Regions from separate parts of the Pseudoalteromonas sp. S1650 genome, predicted to be linked through region 1. Evidence: predicted binding sites of a transcription regulator. Region 1 holds the regulator's gene; each other region holds the start of a gene.

Region 1 (3,219 bases):
TATCAATAAGCAATAGAATATCGCTAACAGCTTGGCTATCTTGCTGCTGGTAACTTTGCCAAAGCTTTACCAGGGTATCGGTTGTTTTACCCGATGCCGACACAACGACGCAATCGCCCTGCTCAGTATTAGCAAGAACGATGTTCGCTACCGCATGATAACGATCTGCCGAGCTTAAGCTTGAGCCACCAAATTTATGAACAATATTTACCATTTTTCTACCACAATGCCGTATGTGCTGGCGTTAACTTAAATGACGCGTTTTGTTGTGTATCTTGCTGTGCTTGCTTAGCTTCAGCTTTTGTAACTTGCAGTCCTTGACCTGGCTTAACTAAATTGAAAACACGGTCTAAATCAGCAATGAGATCTTTTACGTCTTCAATGCCTACAGAAATACGGATCAAGGTATCGCCCACACCAGCTTCAAGACGCGCTTTAGGCTCCATGCCTGCGTGGGTCATTGTTGCAGGGTGACAAATCAAACTTTCTACCCCACCTAACGACTCAGCAAGGCTAAAGTCTTTAAGGCTTGTTAAAAACGCAGCAGCATCGTTGATGTCGCCTTTAATATCAAAGCTCACCATGCCACCAAAACCGCGTTGCTGTGCTTTAGCAAGCTCATGTTGTGGGTGAGAAGCAAGGCCAGGGTAATAAACTTGGCTCACATAAGGAGAGCTTTCTAAATACTCAGCAATGGCAAAGGCATTTTCTTGGTGCTGCTTTAGGCGTACATTTAAAGTACGTAAACCACGAAGCGTTAAGTAGCTGTCAAATGGTGCACCAGTAATACCGATATTATTCGCCCACCAAGCAAGCTCGTCGCCTAGCTCTTGCGTTGCAGCAATCACTGCACCGCCCACTACATCAGAGTGACCATTGATGTATTTAGTGGTTGAGTGCACAACAATATCAACACCAAACTCAATTGGGTTTTGTAATGCAGGTGATAAGAAGGTGTTATCAGCCGCAACCAAAGCACCACACTGCTTAGCAATACTAGTGATTGCTTTAATATCTGTTAAACGCAAGATTGGGTTACTTGGCGTTTCAATCCAAATCAACTTAGGTTTAATCGCTAAAATTTCTTGGAGATTTTCAGATTTAGTTAAATCCAAAACTTTTAGTTTTAACAGGCCACGCTTTTCAAGCGAGGTGAATAAACGATAACTACCGCCATAACAGTCATGTGGGATCACTAACGTGTCGTCACTGTTTAATAGCTGAGTGGCTAAATGCACAGCAGACATACCTGTTGCAGTGATAATACCTTTAGCACCACCTTCAAGTTCAGCTAAGGTTTCAGCTAAGATATCGCGATTTGGATTACCGCTGCGACCATAGTCATACTGGCGCTTAGTATCAAAATCAGCAAACGAATAGGTGGTTGATAAGTATAAAGGAGGCACAACCGCACCATGATGTTTATCGGCTTCTATGCCGTGACGAACAGCAATCGTCGCTTTATTTTTTTCGCTCATTTCATCACCTATTCTTTAATTGGATGTTTAGACGTCTAAAAGGTTAGATGATCAAATATGAGAAGTCAAAGCATTTATCGCTTACACATAGAAGTTTATACATTTACACCACTAGATGGCTAAATAACTAGTATTTGACTATCTTTTTTAAAGAGATAGAATTTCCGCATCTTGCGCTGTGAATAAGGCGTAAATCACTGACAACCGAGGCAACGAAACAACTTATGGCTAAATGGAACGGTGAATACATTCACCCATATGCAGAACACGGTAAAAAATCAGAACAAGTAAAAAAGATTACCGTATCAATCCCACTTAACGTATTAAAAGTATTAACTGACGAGCGTACACGCCGCCAGATCAATAACCTGCGTCATGCGACGAACAGTGAGTTATTGTGTGAAGCTTTCTTACATGCTTTTACAGGTCAACCATTACCAAATGATGACGACCTACGTAAAGACAACCCTGAAAAGGTACCTGAAGAAGTTAAAAGAATTATGCAAGAAATGGGATTAGATATCCCAGTGCTTGATTCAGAATAAGTATTTCGGCCATCGGATCACCGCCGATAATCGCAGATATAAAAAAACTCAGCCTAGGCTGAGTTTTTTTATTGAGCGTTATACCTAAGGCTAATTAAGTTTAACGCATGTAATCTTCTGGCATATCGATTTGCGCCACACCCGACTCTACTGCCGCTTCAGCAACAGCACGTGCAATACGTGGTAATAAACGCGGATCCATAGGCTTAGGAATGATGTACTCGGCACCAAACTCAAGTGACTCAACGCCAGCCGCTTTTAATACTTCACTTGGTACAGGCTCTTTCGCGATGCCACGAATAGCATGAACTGCAGCAATTTTCATTTCATCATTAATTGCCGTTGCACGAACATCTAACGCGCCACGGAAAATGAATGGGAAACAAAGCACGTTATTTACTTGGTTAGGGAAATCTGAACGACCCGTTGCCATAATTAAATCGTTACGCGCGCTGTGTGCAACTTCTGGAGCAATCTCAGGATCTGGGTTTGAACATGCAAACACAACTGGCTTGTCTGCCATCAGCTTAAGATCGTCTGCAGTTAACAGGTTAGGACCTGATACACCAACGAATACATCAGCATCAGCAATAACATCTTGTAATGTACGCTTATCGGTATTGTTAGCAAATAATTGCTTATACTCGTTTAAGTCATCACGACGTGTATGGATCACACCTTTACGGTCAAGCATATAAATGTGTTCACGCAGTGCACCACACTTAATTAAAAGCTCCATACAAGCAACAGCAGCAGCACCAGCACCTAAACATACGATGATAGCATCTTCGATATCTTTGCCTTGCACTTCAAGGGCGTTAAGCATACCAGCAGCTGTAACAATAGCGGTACCATGTTGGTCATCGTGGAAAACGGGAATATCACAGCGCTCGATAAGCGCTTTTTCGATTTCAAAACATTCTGGCGCTTTAATATCTTCTAGGTTGATACCACCAAACGTATCAGCGATGTTAGCAACCGTATTAATGAAATCTTCTGTTGTGCGGTGTTTAACTTCAATATCAATTGAGTCAAGGCCAGCAAAACGTTTGAATAGTAAGGCTTTACCTTCCATTACAGGTTTTGATGCAAGCGGACCTAAGTTACCTAAACCTAAAATTGCGGTACCGTTTGAAATAACTGCAACCATGTTGCCTTTGCCTGTGTATTTATAGGCGTTTGCTGGATCAGCAGCA
Region 2 (3,219 bases), on a different contig from region 1:
TTATCAAGCGCCGACATTGTCACCGTGGTACGGCTTGAATCAACAAAGTACTTGTTTGCTACCGTTTTGATATCCTCAGGCGTGATGCTATCAGCCGTGGCATAAAGTTGGTTAATCACCTCTGGGTCGCGCTCAAAGTGCATGTAGCTTGCAAGTGTTGAAGCGATTGACTGCGATGAATCAAGACCATTAATAAAGCTATATTTTAGGTTTGATTTTAAATCAGCTAACTTTTGCGCATCTACTAACTCAGTACGCGCTTGTGCATAGGTACGGTTAATCGCATCACGGGCTTTAGCAAGGTCCGCTTCGTTCTCTACTTTTACAAAAACATGTAATAAACCTGGATCTTTAGTATCTGGGTTATAGGTAAACATTTGGCTGGCAATTTGTTTATCAACAACAAGTTCTTGATAAAGTGCCGAATTATTAGAGAAATAAAGCTGTGAGATCAAATCAAGAGCGGCACGGTCCTTTTGAGTAGGATCCCATGCCGTGCCTTTGTATGACACAAGCAACCAGTGGCCTGGTAAACCATCATTTTTCTCATGTACATATTTTGCTGTTTTTTGCTTTGGCTCAACAGGAATGTCTGCTTGGTAATCGCCTTTTTTCCAGTTACCCCAATGCTTTTTCACCATCGCCATGGTTTCTTGTGGATCAACATCACCAACAATGACTAAAGATACATATTCTGGTTTATAAAATTTAGCGAAAAACTCTTTACCGTACGCCATTTGATCAGGCATTGCTTCAATGTCTTCGAAAAAGCCCATTGTAGTGTGCTTATACGTATGCTTTTCGAATGCTTCGTTACGAACTGCAGAAAGTAACTTACGAATTGGGCTAGCATTATTCTTTAAATACTCACCTTTTACAGTCAGCGCTTCGGTGCGGAACTGCTCTTCGCTGTATGTCAGGTTTTGGAAAATATCAGCTTCGATTTCAAGTACTTTATCTAAGTGCTCTTTTGAGAAGTTTAAGTGATAGTTCGTGTAATCGTTGGTCGTATACGCGCGATTATCAACACCCGAGTTCTTTAAAATATCTGAATACACATCTTGCGGGAATTTTTCAGAGCCTTTAAACATCATATGCTCAAAGAAGTGTGCAAAACCGGTTTTACCTGCTTCAACTTCATTACGTGAACCAACCGATACCGGAATTTGCAGTGACACAACATCTGGGTAATCCGTTTTAACGACCATCACGCGAAGGCCGTTTTCAAGCTCTTCTAATAGGTAATCTTGGCTAAATACACGGTTATCATCTTGGCTGACTCGCTGCTCAATTTCGACTTCTTTAACCATAGTTGACTGTGAGTTACTTGCGCAGCCACTCAGCGCCAGTGTTACAGCAACACTGGTTGCTAATAATCTAAATTTCATAATGTTCCCTTGTTAGTTATTTTTCTCATAATCATTGCTGCTTGATTATGCATCAAAGCGCCAGAAAATATGAGGGTCAGCGCAATAATTTATGTAAACAGGTGTGTCAATTTTGCGAAACGCTCAGCTTTAAACTTGAGTAAAATTCATAGTCATTGAAAAACTTTCATGAAAAAAATCTATCTAGACGTCTAAATGGCTGCTATATTATTTGTCATAAACATTAGCACGAGCTGGAATGAGGATTATGGCTTTATCATTACAAGAGAAAATTGAAGACACCAACCAAGGCGTCTACCTGATCGGTACCACACCTCCAAAGTCAGGGACTGATAAAGCACAGCTTGAAACCATTGCCCAAAAGCTACTTGGTCGTTTACACGAAATTGAATACGATGGTGTGATTATTTACGACATTCAAGATGAAAGTAGCCGCATTGCAAAGCCTCGTCCTTTCCCATTTAAAGAAACAGTGGATCCACGTGAATACAGTCAATTACTGCGCAGCTTGTCACAACTAGATGTGATCACATACAAAAGCGTAGCGCAACGAGGTGAAGCTGAGTTTACCGAATGGCTAAACGAAACACGTAACGACTTCGAATTAAAAAACTTAGTGTTAGTGGGTAGTCCATCATCTCATGGCGATATCAAACTAAGCCTTCCTGATGCATATAAAACGCTTGCAAAGCAAAGCAGTGATGTGTTTTTAGGTGGCGTTACCATTGCCGAACGTCACGCTAGCAAACGCAATGAACATGAGCGCTTAGTTGAAAAAACAGCACAAGGTTGTAAGTTTTTCATCTCGCAAGCCGTTTACAATGCGCAAGCGACGATTGATTTGATCACCAGCTATGCACGTAGCTGTAAAGCACAAGGCACAGCACCAAAACGCATTATTCTAACGTTTACCCCATGTGGTGGTGAAAAAACCTTAGAGTTTATGGAGTGGCTAGGTATTTCAGTACCAGAAGCAACTAAGTACCGCATGTTAGATTCTGCAAATACATTGAGTGAATCAGTGCGTATCTGCCGTGAGAATCTCGATTTAATTTTACAAAGCTGTGCGCATTTAGATGTACCGCTAGGTTTAAATATTGAGAGCTTAACTAACCGTAAAGAAGAAATTGATGCGTCAATTAACCTTTATCGTTTACTTAAAGCAACCATGGAATTAAACCTAGCTGAAAAGCAAATAGCTTAGCGGGCAAGTTTAGAGGCTTGTTTTTTCTCATACATATCTTCATCAGCCCGCTTTAATAACTCAGCAAATGTTTCTTTAGGTTGAGCTACAATACCTGAGCCTATACTCAAATTAAGTTCAGGTATTGCCATATGTTTAAGGTTTTCTTTAAACGCTTCATTAAGTTTGTAGCTAATCGCTTCGATACAGTCGTTACTTTTCACTTGCAGAACCGCAATAAATTCATCTCCTCCTAAGCGGCCAATAATATCAGCCTCTCGTAGATATTGCTTCAATGTATCAGCCAGACATATCAGTGCTTTATCTCCTACTTCGTGACCATGCTTATCATTGAGTGGTTTAAAGTTATCTATATCGATAAACAAACAACAGATATTAAAGCCCAACCGGGCGGCAAGATTTAATTTATGTTGGCAAAGTAAATTCAGTGCGCGGCGATTATAAATATTTGTGAGGGGGTCTAGCATCGCAATTTCACGCATTTGGGTGAAATTATCAAGTAGAGCTAAATCATCTTCCACCATATCCCTAAGCTGTTCGATGAGTTCTAAAAGACTATGCTGATAATCAGTTTTCTTAAAATCCATTACACAAAAAGTACCAAACGGTTCCCCGCTCGGCCAAGTT
Region 3 (3,219 bases), on a different contig from region 1:
GCAGTTAAGGCCGATTGATAGCGGTTTGATATGACGGATTGAGTTATAAAATGCTTCTGTTGTTTGCCCTGATAAAGTACGGCCAGAGGCATCGGTAATGGTGCCTGAGATCATCACAGGTAAACTACGACCAGCTTGCTCGAATGCTTCTTCTACAGCGAACGAAGCCGCTTTTGCATTAAGGGTATCAAAGATGGTTTCTATTAAAATAAGATCAGCACCACCTTCCATCAGTGCCAGTGTTGACTCAACGTACGCCGCCACCAGCTTATCAAAGTTGATATTACGATAACCTGGGTCATTTACATCTGGTGAAATAGAACAGGTTTTTGACGTTGGCCCAAGTACACCGGCTACATAACGCGGTTTGCTAGGATCGTTTGCTTCAAGTTCATCACACACGCTGCGTGCAAGCTTCGCTGACTCGAAGTTGATTTCGCGGCTAAGGCTCGCCATGTCGTAATCTTCCATCGAAATAGTCGTGGCATTAAAGGTATTCGTTTCGATGATATCGGCACCGGCTTCTAAGTAAGCACGGTGAATATCAGCAATGATTTTTGGCTGAGTTAGGCTTAATAAATCGTTATTGCCTTTAATAAGTACATGCCAATCTTTAAAGCGCTCACCGCGATAATCCTGTTCTTCTAATTTATATTCTTGGATCATGGTGCCCATCGCGCCATCGAGGATTAAAATTCGCTGTTTTAGCGCCTCGTTTAATTGTTCGCGTTTATTCACTGCATTACTCGGCATAGTTGTTAGTCCTTACATCTTGGCTAACTAAGTTAATATCATACGGTGTAGTTTGGTACACATAATAGTTTAACCAATTCGAAAACAATAAAAAGGCATGGCTTTGCCACGTTTTCGACGGTTCGTTGTCTGGGTTATCGTCAGGGAAGTAGTTTTCTGGCTTAGGCGCATCCGCTGATTTTTCTTGGTCGCGTAAATACTCCCCTTTTAAGGTATGAGCATCGTACTCTGGATGGCCAGTAATATACACTTGGCTGCCTGATTTATTTTTAATTAAGTAGGCACCTACTCGATCTGATCCGGCTAATACTACCAGCTCTTCGCAGGCAGTGATCTTATCGATATCAATATGACCATAACGAGAATGTGGCACTAAAAAGGTATCATCAAAGCCACGCGTTAGCGCTGCGTGGTCAAAATAGCTTTTATGGGTGAAAACACCGCTTAATTTGTTTGGTTTCAGATCACGTTTAAGGCCATAGTGATGATAAAGCCCCGCATGGGCCGCCCAACACGAAAACAGCGTAGACGTAACATGTTGCTCAGCCCAATCTAAAATAACTTTTAGCTCGTCCCAGTAAGCAACTTCGTCATACTCTAAATGAGCAAGCGGCGCGCCTGTTATGATCATGGCATCGTAGTTATTATCTTTCACTTCTGAAAAATAGCGATAAAACGTATCCATGTGCTGCTCAGAGTGACTACTGGTGCGGTGAGTATCTAAGCGCAACAGCTCAACATTAACTTGTAGCGGTGAATTAGCTAACAAGCGAATAAACTGCACTTCGGTTTCAACCTTGTTTGGCATTAAGTTTAAGATGGCCAAACGCATTGGGCGTATCTCTTGCGTTTTCGCGCGACTTTTTGGCATTACAAACACGTTTTCTTGGCGTAATTTTGCAATGGCTGGCAATTCATCTTTTACTGTAATGGGCATAGCTGGCTCCGAGCATAGTTATCTGACTGCTAATTATGAACGGATAGTTAGAAATTTCAACCTCTAGATGTTTAGATGTCCAAATGAAGTAGTATTTCTGAGTGGTCATTAATTAAAATGTATGACTCTTTGAGTAAATAACACCTTGATGATAAGCCTATCATAAACGCTGAATTCTGTATTTTGAGGTAGTTTGGGTATACAATACTTGCTGTTAATTTTTCTTATAAATTGAAGGCTCCTTTCATGGTGTTACCAGATAAGTTTATATTCTCGATGAGTCGAGTTTCTAAGGTTGTGCCACCTAAGCGCACTATCTTAAAAGATATTTCTTTACACTTTTTCCCAGGCGCAAAAATTGGTGTGCTAGGTCTAAACGGTGCAGGTAAATCAACATTACTTCGCATTATGGCTGGTGTTGACCAAGACTTTGAAGGTGAAGCTCGCCCTCAACCAGGCACTAAAATCGGTTACTTACCGCAAGAGCCTGTGCTAGACGAAAGCAAAACAGTTCGCGAAACAGTTGAAGAAGCAGTAAGCGAAGTTAAAAATGCACTAAACCGCCTTGATGAAGTATACAACGAGTATGCAATGGACGGTGCTGACTTCGATGCGCTTGCTAAAGAGCAAGGCGAACTTGAAGCTATCATCCAAGCGCACGATGGTCACAATATCGACAACGTGTTAGAGCGTGCAGCTGATGCATTACGCCTACCACCTTGGGATGCAAAAATTGAACACCTTTCGGGTGGTGAGCGTCGCCGTGTTGCGATCTGCCGTTTACTACTTGAAAAACCAGATATGCTTATTCTTGACGAACCGACCAACCACTTAGACGCTGAGTCAGTTGCTTGGTTAGAGCGCTTCTTACACGACTACGAAGGTACCGTGGTTGCTGTAACCCACGACCGTTACTTCTTAGATAACGTAGCAGGTTGGATTTTAGAGCTTGACCGTGGTGAAGGTATTCCTTGGGAAGGTAACTACTCATCGTGGCTTGAGCAGAAAGATTTACGTTTACAACAAGAACAGAAATCTGAAAAAGCACGTCAAAAATCAATCGCGCAAGAACTTGAATGGGTTCGTTCAAACCCGAAAGGCCGTCAAGCTAAGTCTAAAGCACGTATGGCACAGTTCTCTGAGCTTCAGCAAAACGATTACCAAAAGCGTAACGAAACGAATGAACTATTCATTCCACCGGGTCCACGCTTAGGTGATCAAGTTATCGAAGTGAAAGGCCTGAAGAAGAGCTTTGGCGAACGTGTATTAATCGATGACTTAAACTTTGCAATGCCGAAAGGCGCTATCGTAGGTATTATCGGTGCCAATGGTGCGGGTAAATCAACGCTATTCAAAATGCTAAGTGGTGAAGAAACGCCAGATAGCGGTGAGATCATTGTTGGTGACACTGTTGAGCTTGCAACGGTTGATCAGTTCCGTGGCGACATGGACGAAAGCAACACTGTTTTCCAAGAAATCTCTAACGGCCAAGACGTATTAAAAATTGGTAACTTTGAATTCCCAAGCCG

What was found. The regulator MetJ, encoded in region 1, represses methionine synthesis genes. The targets are predictions, from matches to a motif close to TAGACGTCTAGACGTCTA.
Region 2: CWB80_RS11985 (methylenetetrahydrofolate reductase) is a predicted target of MetJ. The motif match lies at 1,573-1,590, and genes of this name have one in related genera.
Region 3: CWB80_RS06965 (homoserine O-succinyltransferase) is a predicted target of MetJ. The motif match lies at 1,755-1,772, and genes of this name have one in related genera.

The regions. Positions count from the first base shown of each region.
Region 1 covers NZ_PNDF01000023.1:282,697-285,915, forward strand. The annotation lists gene metL (bifunctional aspartate kinase/homoserine dehydrogenase II) at 1-214, opposite strand, end outside; gene metB (cystathionine gamma-synthase) at 219-1,478, opposite strand; gene metJ (met regulon transcriptional regulator MetJ) at 1,703-2,023, shown strand; gene CWB80_RS09035 (malic enzyme-like NAD(P)-binding protein) at 2,124-3,219, opposite strand, start outside.
Region 2 covers NZ_PNDF01000034.1:58,438-61,656, reverse strand. The annotation lists gene CWB80_RS11990 (M16 family metallopeptidase) at 1-1,388, opposite strand, end outside; gene CWB80_RS11985 (methylenetetrahydrofolate reductase) at 1,636-2,592, shown strand; gene CWB80_RS11980 (sensor domain-containing diguanylate cyclase) at 2,589-3,219, opposite strand, start outside.
Region 3 covers NZ_PNDF01000021.1:65,697-68,915, reverse strand. The annotation lists gene CWB80_RS06970 (homocysteine S-methyltransferase family protein) at 1-753, opposite strand, end outside; gene CWB80_RS06965 (homoserine O-succinyltransferase) at 743-1,690, opposite strand; gene ettA (energy-dependent translational throttle protein EttA) at 1,937-3,219, shown strand, end outside.